Regions from separate parts of the Rhizobium sp. NXC24 genome, predicted to be linked through region 1. Evidence: predicted binding sites of a transcription regulator. Region 1 holds the regulator's gene; each other region holds the start of a gene.
What was found. Region 1 encodes HrcA, which represses chaperone genes, less so after heat shock. Its sites were predicted from a motif close to GTTAGCACTCNCNNNNNGNGAGTGCTAAC; they were not measured.

Region 1 (7,481 bases):
CATGAGTGTGCGTGTCTCCGGGAAACATATGGAAATTGGTGACTCCTTCCGCCAACGGATTGAAGACCAGATCGGTATGGCCGTTACGAAATACTTCGACGGGGGGTATTCGGGCCAAGTGACGGTACAGAAATCCAGTTCCCGCTTCGCAGCCGATTGCAAGCTTCATCTCGACAGTGGCGTCGTCCTGCACGCCGCCGGAGAGGCGATGGACCCGCAATTGGCCTTCGACGCGGCATCCGAGCGCATCGAAAAGCGCCTGCGCCGCTACAAACGCAAGCTCAAGGATCACCAGGCCGGCAACCACACGAATGGCCTCGCCGAAGTCGCCTATACCGTCATGGACGGTGTTCCGGACGACGAGGATGAAATCCCTGCAGATTTCGCGCCGGCGATCGTCGCCGAAAGCACGAAACAACTGAAGACCATGTCCGTCGCGACCGCCGTGATGGCGCTCGACATGACCGACGAGCCGTTGCTGCTTTTCCGCAGCCCCGGCAAGGAACATCTGAATATCGTTTACCGTCGTCAGGACGGCAACATTGGCTGGATCGACGCAGCCAATATCAAGGGCTGAGAAAAGAAGATGAGCGACGGCCCCGCGCAGTGTCTGCCGGCCGCCGCTCCTCCGTCATCGGATCTCTGCCACACGAAGGATAAAGAGAATGGCATTGGCAGATTTGCTGCACCAAGATGCGATCATCCCCGCCTTGAGGGCAAATTCCAAAAAACAACTGCTTCAGGAGCTGGCAGCCAAAGCCTCCAAAATAACCGGACTGCCCGAGCGCGAGATTTTCGACGTCGTGCTGCAGCGGGAGCGTCTGGGCTCCACCGGCGTCGGCAACGGCATCGCCATTCCGCACGGCAAGCTCATCAGCATCAAATCCATCATCGGTATTTTTGCGCGCCTGGAAGCGCCCGTCGATTTTGAGGCGCTGGACGACCAGCCCGTCGACCTCGTCTTCCTACTGCTTGCCCCCGAGGGTGCCGGCGCCGACCATCTGAAAGCGCTGTCGCGCATTGCCCGCGTGCTGCGCGACCAGGATCTCGTCGCCAAGCTGCGCGCCACCGAATCCGCCTCGGCGATCTACGCCTTCCTCAACGAGGAGCAGGCGTCCAACGCTGCCTGAGGAGCGACTCGAATTTTAACGCGGAAAAAAGAAGAGCCGGATGACCTCGTCATCCGGCTCTTCTTCTTTACAGACGACTTAAAGATCAAGCGTCTTTTTCATCGAACGGGCTGTTGGCGCCCGGCTCGGAAATCTCGGCAACCTTCGGGCCGCCCTTGGCGACGCCGACCATAGCTGGGCGCAGAACGCGCTCGCCGATGACGAAGCCGGCCTGCACCACCTGAACGACCGTATTGTTCGGCACTTCGGTGTTCGGCACCTCGAACATCGCCTGATGGAAGTTGGGATCGAACTTCTGGCCGACCGGCTCGATCTGGCGGACACCGTGGCGCTCCAAGGCCGACAGCATAGAGCGCTCGGTCATCTCCACGCCTTCGATCAGCGTCTTCAGGCCAGCATCGGCTTCGGCGAGGGCTTCCGCCGGAATGGCTTCCAGCGTGCGGCGCAGATTATCCGACACGGCAAGCATGTCGCGGGCGAAGCTGGCGACGGAATAGGACTTGGCGTCCTTGACGTCACGCTCGGTGCGACGGCGCAAATTGTCCATCTCGGCGGCAAGGCGCAGATAGCGGTCGCGCAGATCGCTATTTTCGGCCCTAAGCAGCTCGACCGGATCCGGCTGCGAAGGCTGGGCCGCATCCGCGGCTTCCGCAGCCTCCTGCGCAAAGCCCGCGGGATTATCAGTCGCCGTGGCGTCAGGTCCGGTTTTCGTTGTTTCGTCGGTCATGACGGTCTCCGAATTGCTTTGTCTTTTTGATGTGCCCGATATCGAGGTTTGGCCGGAAAAAATCAAGGCTTTGTCGTGAAGAACAGGCATTTCCCGGCAATCCGTTCATATTTGCCCGGATACCAATCGGGTGAGAGAGCCTCCCCCGTTGGGGCTTCTACTATCGAAGACCCTTTCCCGGTATAGTCTGGGCCGTTTCAACACGACATGAGGTATCGTCCATGTCCAGCAGCAAGTCCCATTCGGGTAAATGTTTCTGCGGCGCAGTGGAAATCACGGTCAGTGGTGAGCCGGCGGCAATGGGTTATTGCCATTGCGACTCCTGCCGGGAGTGGTCGGCGGGGCCGGTCAACGCCTTTTCGCTCTGGCCGCCGGAAGCCGTGCATGTCACCAAGGGCGCCGACCACATCGGCAGCTACCAGCGAAGCGAAAAGAGCGTGCGCAAATGGTGCAAGATTTGCGGCGGGCATCTGTTGACCGAACATCCTTTATGGGGCGTGACCGATGTCTACGCCGCCATCATTCCAACCCTCGATTTTCAGCCGATGCTTCATGTCAATTATGAAAACACCGTGCTGCACCTGAGGGACGGCCTGCCGAAGCAGAAGGACATGCCGGCGGAGATGGGCGGATCGGGAACCCTGCTACCCGATTAAACGCTCTTTGCGCGTTCGAATGGGCGCCCGCTCTCCAGAGGCTTTCGTCAAATTCCTGGCCGCGACAGCCTGGAAATCAATTGGGCGGTATAGTCCACCATCGGCACGATGCGGGCATAGTTCAGCCGTGTCGGGCCGATGACGCCGACGGCGCCGACGATGCGGTCGTCGTCATCGCGATAGGGCGCGACGATCAGCGAGGAGCCGGAGAGCGAGAAGAGCTTGTTTTCCGAGCCGATGAAGATGCGCACGCCCGGCCCGCTTTCGGCAAGATTCAGAATCTCGATCAGGCTGTCCTTCTTTTCGAGATCGTCGAACAGCAGGCGTAGCCGGTCCAGATCTTCAGCCCCGCCCACTTCGGCCAAGAGATTGGCGCGGCCGCGCACGATGAGCTGCGTCGGCTTGCCGTCATCCCCGTCGCCGGACCAGACGGCGATCCCGCGTTCGACGAGCTCGTGCGACAGAATATCGAGTTCCTGGCGCACACTCTCCTTCAACGTCTGCAATTGACGGCGCAGCTCCGGCAAAGTCTGGCCGGTCATGTGGGCGTTGAGGAAATTCGCCGCTTCCGTGAGCTGCGAGGACGTAACGCCGGCCGGCAATTCGATGATGCGGTTCTCCACCTGATCGTGGTCGCCGACGAGCACGGCGAGCGCCTTGGTCGGCTCCAGGCGGATGAATTCGACATGCTTCAGCACCGGATCGCTCTTCGAGGTGATCACCAGTCCGGCGCCGCGCGAAATACCAGAAAGCATGCGGCTCGCCTCGGTCATGACCGATTCCATCGGCTGATCGCGATTGCTGCCGCGCACTTGGCGTTCGATGGTAGCGCGGTCTTCCGCGGAGAGATCGCCGACCTGCATGAAGGCATCGACGAAGAAGCGCAGGCCGAGCTGCGTCGGCAGGCGACCGGCGCTGATATGCGGCGAATAGATCAGCCCCAGCTCTTCCAGATCGCTCATGACATTGCGCACGGAGGCCGGCGACAGGGACATGGGCAGCAAGCGCGAAAGATTGCGCGAGCCGAGCGGTTCGCCATTCTCAAGATAACCTTCGACGATACGGCGGAAGATTTCCTTCGAGCGTTCGTCCAGCGCTGCAATGGCATCCGAAACCGACGATGTCGTGAACCCCATTTCGCTGTCAAACCCGTTCTGTTGAGCCTTAGTCAAAATATAATCATTCAGTTAGCAATGGCAAAAGGGAAAAATGTCAAGGCCATCACAACAAGGCCCTTGCGCCTGCTTTTCCTTTGCAAAAGCCGCCTGTGGATCGTAGAAGCGGTCAATAACGTTCAGGAGAGTAGAATGCGGCCTTCAGGCAGAAAAACCGACCAGATGCGCAAGGTGTCGTTCGAGCGCAATTTTTCCAAGCATGCGGAAGGCTCGTGCCTGGTCAAATTCGGCGACACGCATGTGCTCTGCACGGCGAGCCTGGAAGAAAAGACGCCGCCATGGCTGCGCAACAGCGGCAAGGGCTGGATCACGGCCGAATACGGCATGCTGCCGCGCGCCACGGGCGAACGCATGAAGCGCGAAGCCGCTGCCGGCAAGCAGGGCGGCCGCACGCAGGAGATCCAGCGTCTGATCGGCCGGTCGCTGCGCGCCATCGTCGACCTGCAGGCGCTTGGCGAGCGCCAGATCACGATCGACTGCGACGTCATCCAGGCCGATGGCGGCACCCGCACGGCCTCGATCACCGGTGCCTGGATCGCGCTCTACGATTGCCTGAAGTGGATGGAAAGCCGCAATATGATCAAGACCGACCGTGTCCTGAAGGATCATATCGCTGCGGTTTCCTGCGGCATCTTTGCCGGCCAGCCGGTGATCGACCTCGACTACCTCGAGGATTCATCCGCCGAGACCGATGCCAATTTCGTCATGACTGGCGCCGGCGGCATCGTCGAGATCCAGGGTACGGCCGAAGGCACGCCCTTCAGCGAAGAAGAATTCACATCCCTGATGCATCTCGCCAAGAACGGCATCGCCGAACTGGTGGAGCTGCAGAAGCAGGCGATAGCCTGACCGAAGAGGCGGTCAACCGATGAACCCGTTGATGGAAGGCGTTCTGGAAACCGCTCTTTATGCGGACGATCTCGATGCAGCCGAGGCCTTCTATGGCGGCGTTCTCGGACTGCAGAAGATTTCGCGCGGCGGCAACCGTCATGTCTTTTATCGCTGCGGGCCGGGCGTGCTGCTCATCTTCAACAGTCATGAGACAGTGAAGCCGCCGGAATCGAGTTCCTTGCCGGTGCCGCCGCATGGCACGAAGGGCCACGGCCACGCCTGCTTCCGGGTCAGCGGCAACGATATCGAAGCGATGGCGCAGAAACTGAAGGCTGCCGGCGTCGCCATCGAAGCCGATTTTAACTGGCCGAATGGCGGCCGCTCGATCTATTTCCGCGATCCGGCCGGCAACAGCCTGGAATGCGCCGAACCCCGCATCTGGGGGCTATGACAGGACAGGATATGCGCAAGCTCGATACCAAGACTATCGTCGTCGCCAGCCACAATGCCGGCAAGATCCGTGAAATCCAGGATTTGATCGGCCCGTTCGGCTTTACAGCCAAGTCGGCCGCCGATCTCAATTTCATCGAGCCGGACGAGACGGGCACGACCTTCGAGGAAAACGCGACGATCAAGGCGCTGGCCTCGGCGCAAGCTTCCGGTCTGCCGGCGCTATCGGACGATTCCGGCCTGGTCATCGATGCGCTTGACGGCAATCCCGGCGTCTATACCGCCAACTGGGCGGAAACACCGGATGGTACCCGCGATTTCGCCATGGCGATGCGGAAGGTCGAGAGCGCGCTCGAAGAGGCCGGTGCCGCTTCGCCGGAGAGCCGTACGGCGCGCTTCGTTAGCGTGCTGTGCCTTGCCTGGCCGGACGGGCACACCGAACTCTTCCGCGGCGAAGTCGAAGGCCGTGTCGTCTGGCCGCCGCGCGGCACGCAGGGCTTCGGCTACGATCCGGTGTTCCAGCCCGAGGGTTACGACGTGACCTTCGGCGAGATGAGCGCCGAACAGAAGCATGGCTGGAAGCCAGGTGAACCCCAGGCCCTTTCGCATCGGGCCCGTGCCTTCAAAATCTTTGTTGAAACCTGCCTGGAGGCGTAAGCTCAAGCCCGTGGACACCCTGGAAGCGCAAAATATGACGCGTGAGGCGCCGTTGCTGCCCGATACCGGCGAACCCGGTTTCGGCGTTTATGTGCATTGGCCCTTCTGCGCCGCTAAATGCCCCTATTGCGATTTCAACAGCCATGTCCGCCACCAGCCGGTCGACCAGGAGCGTTTCGCCGCCGCCTTCTTGAAGGAGATGGCGTCGATGCGGGCGATCAGCGGCCCGAAGACGGTGACCAGCGTCTTCCTCGGCGGCGGCACGCCTTCGCTGATGAAGCCGGAGACGGTTGCCACGATTCTCGATGGCATTTCCAGATATTGGCACATGCCTGCAGGGATCGAGATCACCATGGAGGCCAATCCGTCCAGTGTCGAAGCCGAGCGTTTCCGCGGCTATCGCGCCGCCGGCGTCAACCGCGTGTCGATGGGCGTGCAAGCGCTGAACGATCGCGATCTGAAATTCTTAGGGCGACTGCATGACGTCGCCGATGCGTTGAAGGCGATCAAGCTGGCACGCGAGATCTTCCCGCGCATGTCCTTCGACCTCATCTATGCCCGCCCGAACCAGACCGTCGAGGAATGGGAGCGCGAGCTGAAGGAGGCGATCTCCTATGCCGTCGATCACCTCTCGCTCTATCAATTGACCATCGAGGAAGGCACGCCCTTTTTTGGGCTGCACAAGGCGGGCAAATTGATCGTGCCGGATGGCGACCAATCGGCGCTGCTCTACGAGGCGACGCAGGAGATCACCGAGCGCGAGGGCATGCCGGCCTATGAGGTCTCCAACCACGCACGTCCCGGCGCGGAGAGCCGCCACAATCTCACCTACTGGCGTTATGGCGACTATGCTGGCATCGGCCCCGGCGCCCACGGCCGGCTGTCCCACGGCCCCAAGAAATTGGCAACGTCCACCGAGCGGAAGCCGGAAAGCTGGCTGGAGCTGGTCGAGCGCGACGGCCACGGCATGGTCGAACAGGAAATGCTCGGCTTCGACGAACAGGCCGACGAGCTGCTGCTGATGGGCCTGCGTCTGAAAGAAGGCATCGACCTCGTGCGCTGGCAGCAGCTCTCCGGCAGGGAGCCCGATGCGAAACGCGAGCAGCTCTTGCTGGAGCACGGCTTCATCGAACGCCTCGGCAATTCCCGCCTGCGCTGCACGCCGGCGGGCATGCTGATTCTCGATTCCGTGGTTGCGGATCTGGCGTGCTGAGACGGTAATCGTCTTTCCTACTCCGCCGCCACGTTTTTCCTCGTGAAAGCGAATAACCGTCCATCGATCGCCGTAAGGCCGGCGGCGATCATCGCCATGCCGATAAAGTGCTTCGGCTGCAATTGCTCGCCGAGGATCAGCGCACCGAGCAGGATGGCGCTGACGGGAATGAGGAAGGTGACCAGCATCAGGTTGGTGGCGCCTGCCGTCGCCAGGATGCGGAAGAACAGGACATAGGCGATCGCGGTCGAGAGGATCGCGAGGCCGGCCAGCGCCATCCAGGTTTCCGCCGAAGGCATGCCGAGCGTCCAGGGGTGGTCGACGAGAAGGGCAAGCGGCAGCAGGAGGATCGTGGAGGCCGTCACCTGCCCGGCGGCGGGGATAATGGGAGCAAGCCCCATGCGGCGGAAGCGGCGGCCGAAAATGCCGGCGAGAGAATAGGAGAAGGCGGCGCCCAGCACGGAGAGCTGTGCCAGCACGTTCGAACCGAGGCTGCTCAGCACCGACGGGCCGATCATCAGCGCCACGCCGGCAAAACCGACGATAACGCCGATCAGGCGATTGCCGGTCATCTTCTCATCCGTCGTCAGAAAATGCGCCACCACGACGGCGAAAAGCGGGGTCGTCGCATTGAGGATGGAG
Region 2 (7,481 bases), 370 kb from region 1:
AGGCCGTAATCGAGCGCGCCGCGCACATCGGTCGGCATGCCGTCACCGATCGCGACAACACGCGACATCGGGAATTCGCCGCGCGCTTCGCGGGCCGCTGCGATCGAGGCATCGTAGATCGGCTGATGCGGCTTGCCGGCAATACGCGTCTCGCCGCCGAGCCGATCGTAATAAGCGGCCATGGCGCCGGCGCAGGGGATCATGCGGTGGCCACGCTCAACGACGAGATCGGGATTGGCGCAGATCAGCGGCACGTTGCGGGCCGACCAGGCTTTCAGCATGTCGGTATAATCGTCGGGGGTCTCGGTTTCGTCATCGAAGAAGCCGGTGCAGACGATGCATTCGGCCTCATCGGCTTCGACGCGTTCTACATCCAGCCCTTCGATAATGGCGATATCGCGCTCGGGACCGAGCAGAAATACCTTTTTTGGACCCTCGGCAATCAGGCGGCGGGTCACGTCGCCGGAGGTAACGATGCGGTCATAGGCGCTGTCGGGAACGCCGATCTGGCGCAATTGCTCGACCACTTTCGGCGCCACGCGGGGAGAATTGGTGATGAGGACGACGGTCAGCCCTTCGCCGCGCGCAGCTTCCAGCGCAACCGGCGCGTCCTCATATACCGACACGCCGTTGTGCAGCACGCCCCAGACATCACAGAGCGCGACATCATAAAGTTTGCCGATCTCGCGGAAGCTTTCGATACGCTTGCCCATGCAGTCCTCGTGGTCAAAGAAATCACGGGCTGACATTGCAAACCGGCCGGCAAATTACAAGAGCGGAGCGCAGGTTTTTGCACCGCACATAGACCGCTTCCGATTCATCCGGCGAAGCGCAGCAGGCAACCGGCCAAGGCAGATATGCCGAGTACGGTTGCCACCCCTGCCCGATGACGGAAGACGAGCACAGTGGCGAGAATGAAAAGCAGCAGCGCGGAAACATCAAGCGTAGTCCAGACCGGCCAGGCAATGCCGGCGATCGGAACGTTGGCATAGTCCCCACCCTGAATCTTGACGCGGTGGCTCAAAAGAACGAGCCGCCCGGTATCGGCGAAGAGCACATGCAGGCCAAACCAAACCGACAGATTGGCCATGACGCCGACGATCGCAGCCGTTATCGCGGCAAGAGCCGCCGACAGACCGGCGTGACCGCGCAGACGCTCGATGAAAGGGGCGCCGGCGAAAATGAAAAGAAAGCTCGGTGCGAACGTCGCCCACGCCGCGAGGCTGGCGCCGAGGAACCCTGCCGTCAACGGATCGAAGCCGAAGGGATTGCGGAAGCCGGCCATGAAGCCGACGAAACAGAGGACCAATACTAGCGGTCCTGGCGTCGTCTCCGCCAGCGCCAGACCATCCAGCATCTCGCCCGGCCGCAGCCAGGCGTAATGCTGGACAGCGGTCTGCGCGACATAGGCAAGCACGGCATAGGCGCCGCCAAAGGTAACCACTGCCATGCGGGAGAAGAAGGAGAAGATGGCGCCGAAGACATTTGTGCCGCCACTTAGCGTTTCGGCGACAATATCCTTGGGTCCATTTATGACATGGATCAGCAACAGCGGCGCCTGCCAGATCGCCAGCCAGCATAAGAGCGTGACCGCAGCGGTCCGCAGGCGGCCACTTCGCAGCGCTCCGATGCCGATATTGGTAATGGCAAGCCGAGGCAGTCGCGGCCGCCAGTGATCATCATGATAAGCGCGATAGAGAACCCGGCCATAACCCGAGAGGCCGGCCAAAAGCACCACCAGCGGAAATGGCAGATCGAAGACGAAAAGCAGAGTGAAGCTTGCGATCGCGACTGCAATATGAAAGCGGGTTCTCAGCGCCCGGCCGCTCAGCCGGATCAGCGCCTGCAGCACGATCGCCAGCACACCGGCCTTAATGCCAAAAAAGACCGTCGCAAGCAGGGTGGTATCGTGAAACAGGGCGTAGAAGGCCGATAGCGCCAGGATAACGGCGAAGCCCGGCACGATGAACAGAAGCCCCGCGATCAGGCCGCCACGGATGCCATGCAGCAGCCAGCCGATATAGGTGGCGAGCTGCTGCGCCTCCGGTCCCGGCAGCAGCATGCAATAGCTCAGTGCATGCAGAAAGCGCTCTTCATCGATCCAACGCTTCTCATCGACCAGAATGCGATGCATCAACGCGATTTGCCCGGCCGGGCCTCCGAAGCTTAATACGCCAACGCGCGCCCATACACGCGTGGCCTCACTAAGGGATGGGGTCGCGGCGAGATCGTCAACCAAAACGGTTTCACTCACGATTTTTTTGCTCCATGCGATACCCAGTCATGCTTTTCCTGCGTCGCGTCGCGCGCCCAGCGATAAAGCGCGTCATAACACAACATCCCTGCATCCAACTGTTCAATATCGTCAGCATACATGCGCGACAATCCGAGCGAGACGGCAAGCAAGCCGGCCGCCTGCGGTTCGAGGTCGAGCCTGTTGGTATCGGCGCCCCTGACGATGCGGGAAAGATGATGAAGCGCCGGGAGTTCGAGCCGGAATTCCTTTACCATCGTATCGAAAGTGCATTCCTCGTCGCGATGGCTCCAAAATACCCCTTCCACGTCGAAGGGCGTCGCGCCGAAACGTTGGGCGACGCCGTCGACTTCCTGAGGCGTGACAAAGAGAAACGACGCGCCGGGATCGACGAAGCGGCGGATCAGCCAGGGGCAGGCGATGCGATCGATCTTCGGCCGGGCGCGGGTCACCCACACGGTCGCACCCGACGCATTGGCTCCAGGCAGAATCGAAACCGGGATCAGCGGCAATCCCGCCGCCCGCCAGGCATCGAGGCCACCATCGAGGATTTCCGCCGCAGCACCGGCCAGCCGCAGCCAGGCGGCGACGCCTTCGCTGAGCTTGCCGCCATGCTGACAGAGGCAGACAACATTGCGGCCGCGAAATTCGGCGGCCCAAGCCTGAACGTTCTCATGATCCCGACGTCGCGAGGCCGGCAGCAGATAAGGATCGGCCTCAAAATCATCGGCGTCTCGAACATCGAGTATTGCGGGCGCTTTCGGCGTACCCAGCAGACGAAGAAGCTTTTCGGGAGTGATGGCGTTGAACGAAGTCATGTTACGTCCCTTCCAAAAGAGATGGACGCGAAACTCCGGCATGACGCCTCGTGGGGTATTCGCAAACCCCATATTGAAGATTTTCCGGCAAAAGCTGCGGCGAGTCAACGAAGAGCTGTCCGAAAAAATTCACGGACACATTCTTGACTCGTTTAGCGCCCAATCCTAAATCACCGTCCGCTAGCACTCGCTGAGGCAGAGTGCTAACAAAGCCCCATACGGATCCCCGCTGATCCGTGAATGTCATTTGATCGAGGGATTAGACAATGGCAAGCACCAATTTCCGCCCCCTTCATGACCGTGTCGTCGTTCGTCGCGTCGAGTCGGAAGAAAAGACCAAGGGTGGCATCATCATTCCGGACACCGCCAAGGAAAAGCCGCAGGAAGGCGAAATCGTCGCCGTCGGTTCTGGCGCCCGTGATGAATCCGGCAAGGTCGTAGCACTCGACGTCAAGGTTGGCGATCGCGTTCTGTTCGGCAAGTGGTCCGGCACCGAAGTCAAGCTCAACGGCGAAGACCTTCTGATCATGAAGGAAGCCGACATCATGGGCATCATCGGCTAATCCAGCCGATTTCCCCTTTTCCGATAAAGCTGACGGGCCATAAACCCGGACAACGCGAATTCAGGAGTTTCAAACATGGCAGCTAAAGAAGTAAAATTCGGCCGCAGCGCCCGCGAAAAGATGCTTCGTGGCGTCGACATCCTCGCTGACGCAGTGAAGGTCACGCTCGGCCCGAAGGGTCGTAACGTCGTTATCGACAAGTCCTTCGGCGCTCCGCGCATCACCAAGGACGGCGTCACCGTCGCCAAGGAAATCGAACTCGAAGACAAGTTCGAAAACATGGGCGCACAGATGGTCCGCGAAGTTGCTTCGAAGACCAACGACATCGCCGGCGACGGCACCACGACCGCAACCGTTCTCGCCCAGGCCATCGTTCGCGAAGGCGCCAAGGCCGTTGCAGCCGGCATGAACCCGATGGACCTGAAGCGCGGCATCGATCTCGCCGTTGCTGAAGTCGTCAAGGATCTCCAGGCCAAGGCCAAGAAGATCAACACCTCGGAAGAAGTCGCACAGGTCGGCACGATCTCCGCAAACGGCGAAAAGCAGATCGGTCTCGATATTGCTGAAGCCATGCAGAAGGTCGGCAACGAAGGCGTCATCACGGTTGAAGAAGCCAAGACCGCCGAAACCGAACTCGAAGTCGTCGAAGGCATGCAGTTCGACCGCGGCTACCTCAGCCCCTACTTCGTGACCAACCCGGAAAAGATGATCGCCGACCTCGAAGACGCGTTCATCCTCCTGCACGAGAAGAAGCTCTCGAACCTGCAGGCCATGCTTCCGGTTCTCGAAGCTGTCGTGCAGACCGGCAAGCCGCTCCTCATCATCGCTGAAGACGTCGAAGGCGAAGCTCTTGCTACGCTCGTCGTCAACAAGCTGCGCGGTGGTCTGAAGATCGCTGCCGTCAAGGCTCCGGGCTTCGGCGATCGCCGCAAGGCCATGCTGGAAGACATCGCCATCCTGACGGGCGGCACTGTCATCTCCGAAGACCTCGGCATCAAGCTCGAATCTGTCACCCTCGACATGCTCGGCCGCGCCAAGAAGGTTTCGATCTCCAAGGAAAACACCACGATCGTCGACGGTTCGGGCGCTAAGTCCGACATCGAAGGCCGCGTTGCCCAGATCAAGGCCCAGATCGAAGAAACCACCTCCGACTACGACCGCGAAAAGCTGCAGGAACGTCTTGCCAAGCTCGCTGGCGGCGTTGCCGTCATCCGCGTCGGCGGCTCGACGGAAGTCGAAGTCAAGGAAAAGAAGGACCGCATCGACGACGCTCTGAACGCGACGCGCGCTGCTGTTCAGGAAGGCATCGTACCGGGCGGCGGCACGGCTCTGCTGCGCTCCTCCGTCAAGATCACCGCAAAGGGTGAAAACGACGACCAGGAAGCCGGCATCAACATCATCCGCCGTGCTCTGCAGGCTCCTTGCCGCCAGATCGCTGAAAACGCTGGTGATGAAGCCTCCATCGTTGTCGGCAAGATCCTCGACAAGAACGAAGACAACTGGGGCTACAACGCTCAGACGGGCGTCTATGGCGACATGATCTCCATGGGCATCGTCGACCCGGTCAAGGTCGTTCGCACGGCTCTGCAGGACGCAGCTTCGGTTGCTTCGCTGCTGATCACCACCGAAGCCATGATCGCCGAGCTGCCGAAGAAGGACGCTCCGGCTGGCATGCCAGGCGGCATGGGCGGCATGGGCGGCATGGACATGATGTGATAGGGCGTCAGCCCGATCACAGGAATGTCCATAAAGCTTCGCCCATGCATCTTTGATGCTTCAGGCCGCCAAGCGGCCTGAAGTGGCGGCATGGACATGATGTGATAGGGCGTCAGCCTTATTGCGACTGTTCGTTCCGGCATCCGGAATTGACGAAGGGCGGCCCTCGGGTCGCCCTTTTCATTTATGATGAACCTGCCGCCGCGCAAGGTTCGACAGATTTTGTAACTGCGCAAATTTACGCAAATTGCCCCATTGCCGTTTTTATAAAAGCTCCTATAAATCGCAGCGCAATGACGTTCGGGGGGACTGTTGCAGAGCACACAAATTTTACTTGATTTCGGCCCACCTTATCCGCGGGCAAGCACCGTCATAACCTTTTGGATAGATAGTTCAGGTAGAATCATTACTTGAAGTGACTTGAAGCATTCAATTGACGATCCGGAAGCACGCCCGGGGGGATGGGTTCAGCGAGGATGCCTTCGCGATCCATAGCTGTGCAATATACGGAGCCACGCTCTGATCAATAAGGCATGGAATTCGATTGAAGCGCGCGCAGGGGAACCCGCGCCTCAAGCTGGGGAATATCTTGTTCAAGATCGCCAAAGCCAATCTTGCTGCACCTTTCGCTCCGGGGTCATTGGAGTTCAGTGGACATGACCCTGATCTTCTGGCGCAGTTCTGTGTCTCCGAGGGATGGACCGGTGATTTATCGAGCGGCATCATCAAGCTCGGTCAATGGGGCACGATGCTGCACGGGTTGACTTCGTCCGAATGCGGCCTGTTGAGCCTGATGCATTGCTACGACGCCCATGACCGTGCCCGCATCCTCGACCTGTTCGAGCAGGCAGCAACCGCCTCGTCCAGCTTCTGCTACTCCACCACCGCACTCGGCGTCGGGGGCCACCGCCAACCGATCTTCTGCGTCGGCGAATCCATCGGCACGGAAGGAAAACACGCCGGCAGCATGGTGGGCGTCTTCCTGTTTCCGCGTTTCAAGCTCGAGCCGGGCAGCCAGTTGGCGAGCCGGCAGTAGATCCTAAACGCAAAAGGCCGATCCTTTCGGACCGGCCTTGCATCTTGCGCGGAAATACTCGCGATCAATCCCGTTTCGGGATGTTCAGCCCGCGTTGGCTCGCCGGGCGAGCGATAGCGCGTTCAAGCCAATCCGTGACCGCCGGGAAACTTGCGAAATCGAGAACTTCCCGGCCGCCGTAAAAGACATCGACGCCCCGGACCCACGGAAAAGTGGCAATGTCGGCGATGGTATATTCGTCGCCCATGATCCACTGGCGGCCCTGCAGGCGGCTTTCCAAGACGCTCAACAGGCGCTTGCTTTCATCACGATATCGCTCGACCGGATAGGCGTTGTTGGCGACCTTGTCGGCGGCGAATTTGAAGAAGTGGCCGAACTGTCCGAACATCGGGCCAATGCCGGCCATCTGGAAGAACACCCATTGCAATGTTTCATAGCGCCCGGCCGCATCCCGGGGCATCAGCTTACCTGTCTTTTCGGCGAGATAGACGAGGATGGCACCCGATTCGAACAGGCCGATCGGCTTACCGTCAGGGCCGTTGGGATCGATGATCGCGGGAATGCGGCCGTTGGGATTGAGCGAGACGAATTCCGGCGACTTCTGGTCGTTGGTGCTAAAGGAAATCAGATGTGGCTCATAGGGAAGGCCAAGTTCTTCGAGCGCAATCGATACCTTGACGCCGTTCGGCGTCGGCAGTGAGTAGAGCTGGATAATATCCGAATTGCTGGCAGGCCAGCGCTTGGTAATTGGAAATGAAGACAGATCGGCCATGGGGCTTCCTTCTGAAAATCATGATTTGGCGAATGAATTCGCGCCAACATAATCGATATGGAGCATATGGGAAGATGTCGACCGCAGGGAGATTGTTCAACAATTGTGAACTAATCGTGCGCACTTGTTTATCTTTCCAATCGCACTAAAATCGCGAATAACGGGTCTCAGAAATTGTCGCTCGCGGCACTCACCACCTTTACAGGAGACCGTCATGTCCAACACCAATAACATCATCATCCTTGTGGCGCGCATCCTGCTCGCCTTCATGTTTATCTTCGCCGGCTTCGGCAAGCTTGCCGATCCGTCAAGCACCGCAGGC
Region 3 (7,481 bases), on a different replicon from region 1:
CGCGATCACCGCGGGAACGGCGCCATTGAGCGCACCGCGACAGGTTTTCACGGCCCGCTCATGGCGTTCTCCATGTCGCAACGGCCATTCGTTTTCGAGAAAATCGAGAGCGTCGTAGACGCCAGCAAAGGTGCGGTCCAAACCGCATTGTAGGCGGATCGTCACCGGACGATCCCAGGGAACATTATTCAGCGGCATTTTCTTCCTCCTTTCCACGCCACCTATCTTCCTGAATAGGATATTGGAATTGGCCGCCGCGCCTTCAAGTATCGGCGCGGCGTCGAGGTCATCTTCAGACTCTCGAAAATCGCAAATCATCGCAAACTCTGCTGAAGGAGCCGCAGATGTACCGCGGCCCCAGAAGGTTGGGCTGATTAGCTCTTGATAGCGATACGCTTGACCTGCGACTGTGCCTTATCGCTCTTCGGCAAACTGACGGTCAGCACGCCGTTCTTAAAATGCGCATCGACCTGGTCCTCCTTGACCTCGACGCCGAGGGGGATGCGGCGCTCGAACCTGCCATAATAACGCTCGGAGAACTGGCGAGTCTTGTCCTCGCTCTCGGAACGTTTTTCGCCCTTCAGCGTCAGCACGCCATCATTGAGCAGGACCTCGATGTCCTTTTCCTCCAGCCCAGGCACTTCGGCCGTTACCTTGATCTCCTTGTCAGTGTCGGAGATTTCGACGCTTGGCCAGCCGGCTCCAAAAGCAGGAGCGTTGCCGACAGACCGCAGGCCGGAACCGAAACCACGGAATACGTCATCGAAGAGGCGGTTCACCTCGCGATGGAGCGACAGGAAGGGATCACGGTCGTCCTCGCGAAGGAGACTTGGAACCTGGTTGCCGTTGTCGCGGCCCCAGGGTATCAGATCACGAACACTCATGTTTTTCTCCTTTCCATTTGTTCAGTGGGCAAGCTTCGCGGCGGCGCCGGAGCTGCCCCGACGCTCTGGTACGAATTGCCCTGCCCTCGGGAGCCTAAGCCGCCTTCTCGGCCTCAATCTGTCTGGTCTCGGCCTTCGGCAGAGCCATGTCGTTCGCTATTTCGATCTGGCGCGGCTTCATCTCTTCAGGGATTTCGCGCTTGAGATCGACCGTCAACAGACCGTTGACGAGGCCGGCGCCGACGACCTTGACATGATCGGCAAGCTCGAACCGACGCTGGAACGAGCGGCTCGCAATGCCGCGATGCAGATATTGGACGTCGTCACCCTCCGTCTTTTGGCCAGAGACCAAAAGCATGTTTTGCTCCTGGGTGATCGTCAGTTCTTCCTGCAAGAAGCCCGCTACGGCCATGGCAATGCGGTAATCGTCCGCACCGGTCTTGACAATGTCATACGGGGGCCAGTTGTCGATCGTCTCGGTGCGGCTTGCGGCCTCGAGCACATTTAGCATTCGGTCGAAGCCGATACTCGACCGGAACAGCGGGGAAAAATCGAGGTTTGTCCTCATAGCCATATCCTCCTTATAAGCAACATGGATACAAGGAGACGCCAAGAGCACATGGCGTCTCCTGGACTTGTCGATCCCAATTGGGCAATCGAACAATACTAATATAATTCAGCGGGTTGCGGATTCAAGAGAAATGGAAAATTACCCATAAAACTAATTTTTGACGTCTCACATTCACTCACAAAAAAACAGCGCTGACGTCTTCGGAGGTCTGTGTCGTATCCTCGCCCTTTCCGTAGAGGGATGGTGCGCATGGCAGTCGCGGAAGGGCGAGGCGCTCATTAGCGTGCAGACGAATTCCTAGCGGGGATCGAACCCTCCAATACTATGTTTGGCCTGCTGCCTGCAGCACCGATCGCCAAAGGTCTCGGCTTTCCTAAGCAACGATCTGTAGATCGGCCGCCTGGCCTTTGAGGTGGCGAAGTCGCGCCGCTTTCGTCCGGGTACCGGGCAACTGTCGATAGATGTCGAGATAGTCCCGCGCCATCCGTTCGGCTGTGAAACGCATCTCAAAACTGTCCCGGACCTTGCGACGGTCGAACCGCAGCACCCATTCGATGTTTTCCACGGCTTCCTCGACGCTATCGACCAGCACACCGGAGATACCCTCATCGATCACTTCGGGAACGGAACCGCAGCGGAAGGCAATGACCGGCGTGCCACAGGCCATGGCCTCGATCATGACAAGTCCAAACGGCTCTGGCCAGTCGATCGGAAACAGCAGCGCGATGGCATTGCCAAGGAAGGCCGCCTTCTGGCACTCGTTGATCTCGCCGATGAATTCCACATTCGGATAGCTCTTTACCATCGGTTCGACCACCGTTTGCCAATAGGCCTTGTCAGCATCGTCGATCTTGGCGGCGATCTTCAGCGGCATGCCGACCTTTGCGGCAATCTGGATTGCTCGGTCCGGCCGCTTCTCGGGCGATATCCGTCCGAGGAAGGCGAGATAATTCCCACTCGGCTTTTCCGTAAAGGGCAGCAGGTCGTCTGGCAGTCCATGATAAACTGTTCCGGACCAGTTGACCGGCGGCATCGGCCGGCGCTGATCGTTGGAGATCGAGACCAGCGGAATGTCGGGAAAAACTTTATAGAATGGCTTTAGATCCGGTAGATCGAGCCGTCCATGAAGCGTCGTGATCGTGCGATCGGCAAAATCTCGGATCAGCGGGAAATGTAGGAGATCGATATGGAAGTGGAGGACATCGAATTCCTGCGCACGCTGGCGGATCTCCTCCAGCATCAAGATCTGATGCGGCAGGTTGTCCTTGACGGCCGGGTTGAACCGCAGCGCGACGTCCGAGCACGCCACCAGCTTGGCGCCGGTCACGGAATCGCCGCTGGCGAAAAGAGTGACGTCATGGCCTTGGGCGACAAGTTCCTCGGTGAGATAGGAAACTATCCGCTCGGTTCCTCCATAAAGCTTCGGCGGAACACTTTCAGCGAGCGGTGCGATCTGGGCGATCTTCATCGGCAAAACCTCCTCTGTTGAGCAAAGAGTCGTCGGCAAAAATCAGGCCCGCATCCTCAAAGAGGCACGCGGCAGGTCAGAAGGAAGGTCTACATCTCGAACGGTTGTCGGCGACGGTCTCCTTTCCAATAACGACATAGGTCAAAGCCGCCAAACCAGCGTGCTTGCGATTTCCGGCGACGGGCATGGTTAATGGAGCCGGCCGAATCTTGGTCTCCAGCTCGCTGATCGTCTTCGTCCAAGGCCTTCAACGCTTCCATGATCTCATCATACGAGACCTCCTTATCCGCCCCCGGATAAAGCCGAAGGGCTGGAATGGACTCAATGGCAAAGATGTCGGATGCCCAGGACGCAAGAATGGCCCGCTTCTCTTCCTTGCCGATGTCAGGGGATGCAAGTACATCACGCGGGTGATCGAAATGTTTGGCCGGATGAAGTAGATGCGCGGCGCTGATCACTGCCGCGGCTTCCTCCGGTACGGATTTGCTAACATTTTCCTTTCTCATTGCTGGCTCCATAGATCTTAACCGATGGAACTTGAGGTTTGATCGTGTGAAGAGGAGGCCCGCCCTTGGCGAATTGGGCGGACCTCCTTGATCCATTAGAAGTCCATGCCGGCGCCCGCAGGCAAGGCCGGTGCGGCTTCCTTCTTGGGCTTCTCGGCGATCATGGCCTCGGTCGTCACCAGCAGGCCGGCGACGGAAGCGGCATCTTGAAGCGCCGTGCGCACGACCTTCGCCGGATCGATAACGCCCTGAGCGTAAAGATCGCCATATTGATTGGTTTGAGCGTTCCAGCCGAACGAAAACTCACTCTTCTCGCGCAGCTTGCCGACCACAATCGAGCCTTCCGCGCCGGCATTCTCGGCGATCTGGCGAACCGGCGCCTCGATCGCCCGACGGACAATGTCGACGCCAACGCGTTGGTCGTTATTCTCGGTCGTGAGCCCGTCAAGCGTATTGACGGCTCGCAGCAGGGCGACACCGCCACCGGGCAGGATGCCTTCCTCGACGGCGGCGCGCGTCGCATGCAGCGCATCGTCGACGCGATCCTTCTTCTCCTTGACTTCCACTTCCGTCGAACCGCCGACGCGGATTACTGCGACCCCCCCGGCGAGCTTGGCCAGTCGTTCCTGCAGCTTTTCGCGGTCGTAGTCGGAGGTGGTTTCCTCGATCTGCGCCCGGATCTGGGCAACACGCCCATCGATCTCAGACTTTGAACCGACGCCGTCGATAATCGTCGTGTTTTCCTTTTCGATCGCCACCTTCTTGGCACGACCAAGCATGTTCAGCGTCACGTTCTCGAGCTTGATGCCGAGATCTTCGGAAATGACAGTGCCGCCCGTCAGGATGGCGATGTCTTCGAGCATGGCCTTGCGGCGATCGCCGAAGCCCGGAGCCTTGACGGCAGCGATCTTCAGACCACCGCGCAGCTTGTTGACGACGAGCGTAGCAAGAGCTTCGCCTTCGACGTCTTCAGCGATGATAAGGAGCGGCTTACCCGACTGCACCACGGCTTCGAGGATGGGCAGTATGGGCTGCAGATTCGACAGCTTCTTTTCGTGGATGAGGATATAGGGCTCTTCGAACTCGACCCGCATCTTTTCGGCATTGGTGACAAAGTAGGGGCTGAGATAGCCGCGGTCGAACTGCATGCCTTCGACGACTTCCAATTCGGTTTCGGCGGTCTTCGCTTCCTCGACCGTGATCACACCGTCGTTTCCGACCTTCTCCATTGCCTCAGCAAGAAATCGGCCGACCTCGGCATCGCCATTGGCAGAAATCGTACCAACCTGAGCGATCTCGGAATTGTTGGAAATCTTGCGAGCATTGGTCTTCAGTTCCTTAACCACAGCGTCGACGGCGAGATCGATGCCCCGCTTCAGATCCATCGGGTTCATGCCTGAGGCAACCGCCTTGGCGCCTTCCTTGACGATTGCCTGCGCAAGAACGGTTGCGGTCGTGGTGCCGTCGCCGGCGATGTCGTTGGTCTTCGAAGCAACCTCGCGGAGCATCTGCGCTCCCATGTTTTCGAACTTGTCTTCCAGTTCGACTTCCTTGGCGACGGTGACACCATCCTTGGTGATGCGCGGGGCGCCGAAGGACTTGTCGATAACGACGTTGCGGCCTTTCGGGCCGAGCGTGACCTTCACGGCATTAGCGAGCACGTCGACCCCACGCAGCATGCGTTCACGGGCATCGGTATGAAACTTGACTTCTTTCGCAGCCATTTCTTTAACTCCTCAATAGGCAGCTATCTGACTGTTGATCTCACGCAGCATTCTTCTGATCGGTCTGGGCTTCGATGATACCCATGACATCGCTTTCCTTCAAAATAAGCAGATCTTCGCCATTGATCTTGATCTCGGTGCCGGACCATTTGCCGAACAGGATGCGATCGCCGGCCTTGACGTCGAGCGCTTGGATCTGACCGGCATCGTTACGCGCGCCGGGGCCAACGGCGATAACCTCGCCCTCTTGCGGCTTTTCCTTGGCGGTTTCTGGGATGATGATACCGCCCTTGGTCTTTTCTTCGGATTCGACCCGGCGGACGAGAATGCGATCGTGAAGTGGTCGGAACGACATGTTTTCCTCCGATGGACAAACAATGATGACGTTGTTCCCCTGGCCGGACCGGATGACCAGTCCGGGCGGGTGCAAAACCTCGATCGAGCTTTTTGCGCGAAATGATCTGGTTTTGCGATTTTTCGATTTCAAGAGAATCAAACGAAAAAATTAGCACTCAGGCGATATTGCTGCTAAATGGCCGGAAAGGAACAGCAAGCCGGCTCATTCTCGGCCCATGCTCCCAAACATTGCTGCTCCTCTCAGAGGCTGACTCAAAAAGAATTCAGCGATATCGGTATCTTGCGAGGCGGCGTGTTAGCATTCGGATGTGAGCGATGGTGATCCATGCCTCGGCGGATGCGATTGATCTCTCCAAATCCTTAGCCAGTCGTCGGCAGCGGCCGAGCCATGCGAAAGTCCGCTCCACCACCCAGCGGCGCGGCAGGACGGTGAAGGCTTTCGCATGGTCCGAGCGCTTGACGATTTCCATCGTCCACTGACCGATCTTTTTCAGCCGCCCCTTGAGCTTGTCGCCCGCATAGCCGCCATCGGCAAAGACATGTCTGAGCCAAGGCCACCGGTGACGAATGGATTTCAAGAGATCGGCGGCACCGTCTCGATCCTGGATATCCGCCCCATGCACTATCAGCCCGACCATGAGCCCCAGCGTATCGACGACGATGTGCCGCTTGCGACCCTTGACTCTCTTGCCGGCGTCATAGCCGGAAATCCCGCCGCTTTCGGTGGTTTTAACACTTTGGCTGTCGATCACACCGGCGCTCGGCGATGCCTTTTTGCCTTCCAGTTCGCGCGCCTCCATCACCAGATGATGATTGATCCGCCGCCACAGGCCTGTCGCCCGCCATTCATAGAAATAGGCCTGCACCGTCGTAAATGGTGGGAAATCCTTCGGCAGCATCCGCCATTGGCAGCCCGTCGAAGCAAGATAAAGCAGCGCATTCACCACGTCGCGCAAATCCGTCCGGCGCGGCCGGCCCAGTCGTTTCGGTCCAGGTAGAAAAGACGCGATCAAACTCCATTCCCGATCCGTCAGGTCGCTTGCATAGCGGCTCGCGCGTCGTGCATATTGCCGCCGGGTGAAATCAGTCCAGCCCATAATGGTCTCCGTTCGTCCTAAGCAAACAAACGGAATCACAACTGACTGATTTCACTCAACTCTTTTTCGGTCAGGCTCTCAGAGCAGATAAATATCCCCTTTATTTTTCTGACCGCAATGACAGACAAGCAGAACGTCATCATGGGATTGCGCGCCGGGCAGCCGATTATCTCACCAAGCCGATAGATTTTGAGATTCTGCTGGCCAAAGTTGAAGGTTGCCTTGCTCATTTCGAAAACGACATCAGGAGCGGCCGGGCATTCTAGCCGGCCAGCGCCGCACACTCTTGTGCTACTGTTTCCAGCCCAACCTCTAAGGTTATTGTCGTGTTGGTGCGCGATACATCGATTCCCTCGGGGTACAAGATACTTACGGGATACCCAACTTCATGATCTCTCATCCTGCACTGTTCCAATTTTTCGCTGGTTACTTTCATCAGGATTTCGGCCTCGAGGGAGAAACGGATATCCAGATTGTCACGGCATTCAAGCGTAACGAACCTCCTTCTGTTGTTGAAGAAGTCAGAGATAATTTGCGCGACGTTATTGAGCGCTGTGAAAATGAGGAGCTTAGCGCTGATGATTTCTTAGAAGAAAACGAATGCTATTATTATTATGCGGCGGAACAAAAAACAGGATCGGAGTGGATGAAAAAACTATATGATCTTCTAAAAATGGAAGATCTATAGCATATGAAGATTATATACCATAAGAGTACTATAGAGATAAAATGATTGGAATAAGGGAATTTTTGGAAAAAGACGAAATTGCTCAAAGCAAAGTTCATTGGCTGACGATGGCAGCCCTTCTCGGTGGACTGCCGCTCGCCATCGGCCATGGAGCCGGTTCCGAACTGCGCCAGCCGCTCGGCTATG

Region 2: a site for HrcA is predicted at 3,252-3,280, ahead of groES (co-chaperone GroES). Genes of this name have one in related genera too.
Region 3: a site for HrcA is predicted at 5,658-5,686, ahead of groES (co-chaperone GroES). Genes of this name have one in related genera too.

The regions. Positions count from the first base shown of each region.
Region 1 is NZ_CP024311.1:440,232-447,712, reverse strand. It holds gene raiA (ribosome-associated translation inhibitor RaiA) at 2-577, shown strand; gene ptsN (PTS IIA-like nitrogen regulatory protein PtsN) at 666-1,130, shown strand; gene grpE (nucleotide exchange factor GrpE) at 1,216-1,857, opposite strand; gene NXC24_RS02210 (GFA family protein) at 2,079-2,513, shown strand; gene hrcA (heat-inducible transcriptional repressor HrcA) at 2,561-3,649, opposite strand; gene rph (ribonuclease PH) at 3,821-4,537, shown strand; gene NXC24_RS02195 (VOC family protein) at 4,557-4,970, shown strand; gene rdgB (RdgB/HAM1 family non-canonical purine NTP pyrophosphatase) at 4,982-5,626, shown strand; gene hemW (radical SAM family heme chaperone HemW) at 5,661-6,839, shown strand; gene NXC24_RS02180 (DMT family transporter) at 6,857-7,481, opposite strand, start outside.
Region 2 is NZ_CP024311.1:810,389-817,869, reverse strand. It holds gene NXC24_RS04015 (TIGR01459 family HAD-type hydrolase) at 1-713, opposite strand, end outside; gene chrA (chromate efflux transporter) at 818-2,254, opposite strand; gene NXC24_RS04005 (sulfurtransferase/chromate resistance protein) at 2,251-3,072, opposite strand; gene groES (co-chaperone GroES) at 3,339-3,635, shown strand; gene groL (chaperonin GroEL) at 3,711-5,351, shown strand; gene NXC24_RS03990 (hypothetical protein) at 5,941-6,387, shown strand; gene NXC24_RS03985 (glutathione binding-like protein) at 6,452-7,159, opposite strand; gene NXC24_RS03980 (DoxX family protein) at 7,374-7,481, shown strand, end outside.
Region 3 is NZ_CP024314.1:426,440-433,920, reverse strand. It holds gene NXC24_RS25975 (DUF982 domain-containing protein) at 1-198, opposite strand, end outside; gene NXC24_RS25970 (Hsp20/alpha crystallin family protein) at 375-884, opposite strand; gene NXC24_RS25965 (Hsp20 family protein) at 979-1,452, opposite strand; gene NXC24_RS25960 (glycosyltransferase family 4 protein) at 1,829-2,923, opposite strand; gene NXC24_RS25955 (hypothetical protein) at 3,013-3,429, opposite strand; gene groL (chaperonin GroEL) at 3,525-5,153, opposite strand; gene groES (co-chaperone GroES) at 5,194-5,508, opposite strand; gene NXC24_RS25940 (IS5 family transposase) at 5,774-6,607, opposite strand; partial or broken gene NXC24_RS36290 (response regulator) at 6,698-6,873, shown strand; gene NXC24_RS25930 (contact-dependent growth inhibition system immunity protein) at 6,996-7,295, shown strand; partial or broken gene NXC24_RS25925 (efflux RND transporter permease subunit) at 7,400-7,481, shown strand, end outside.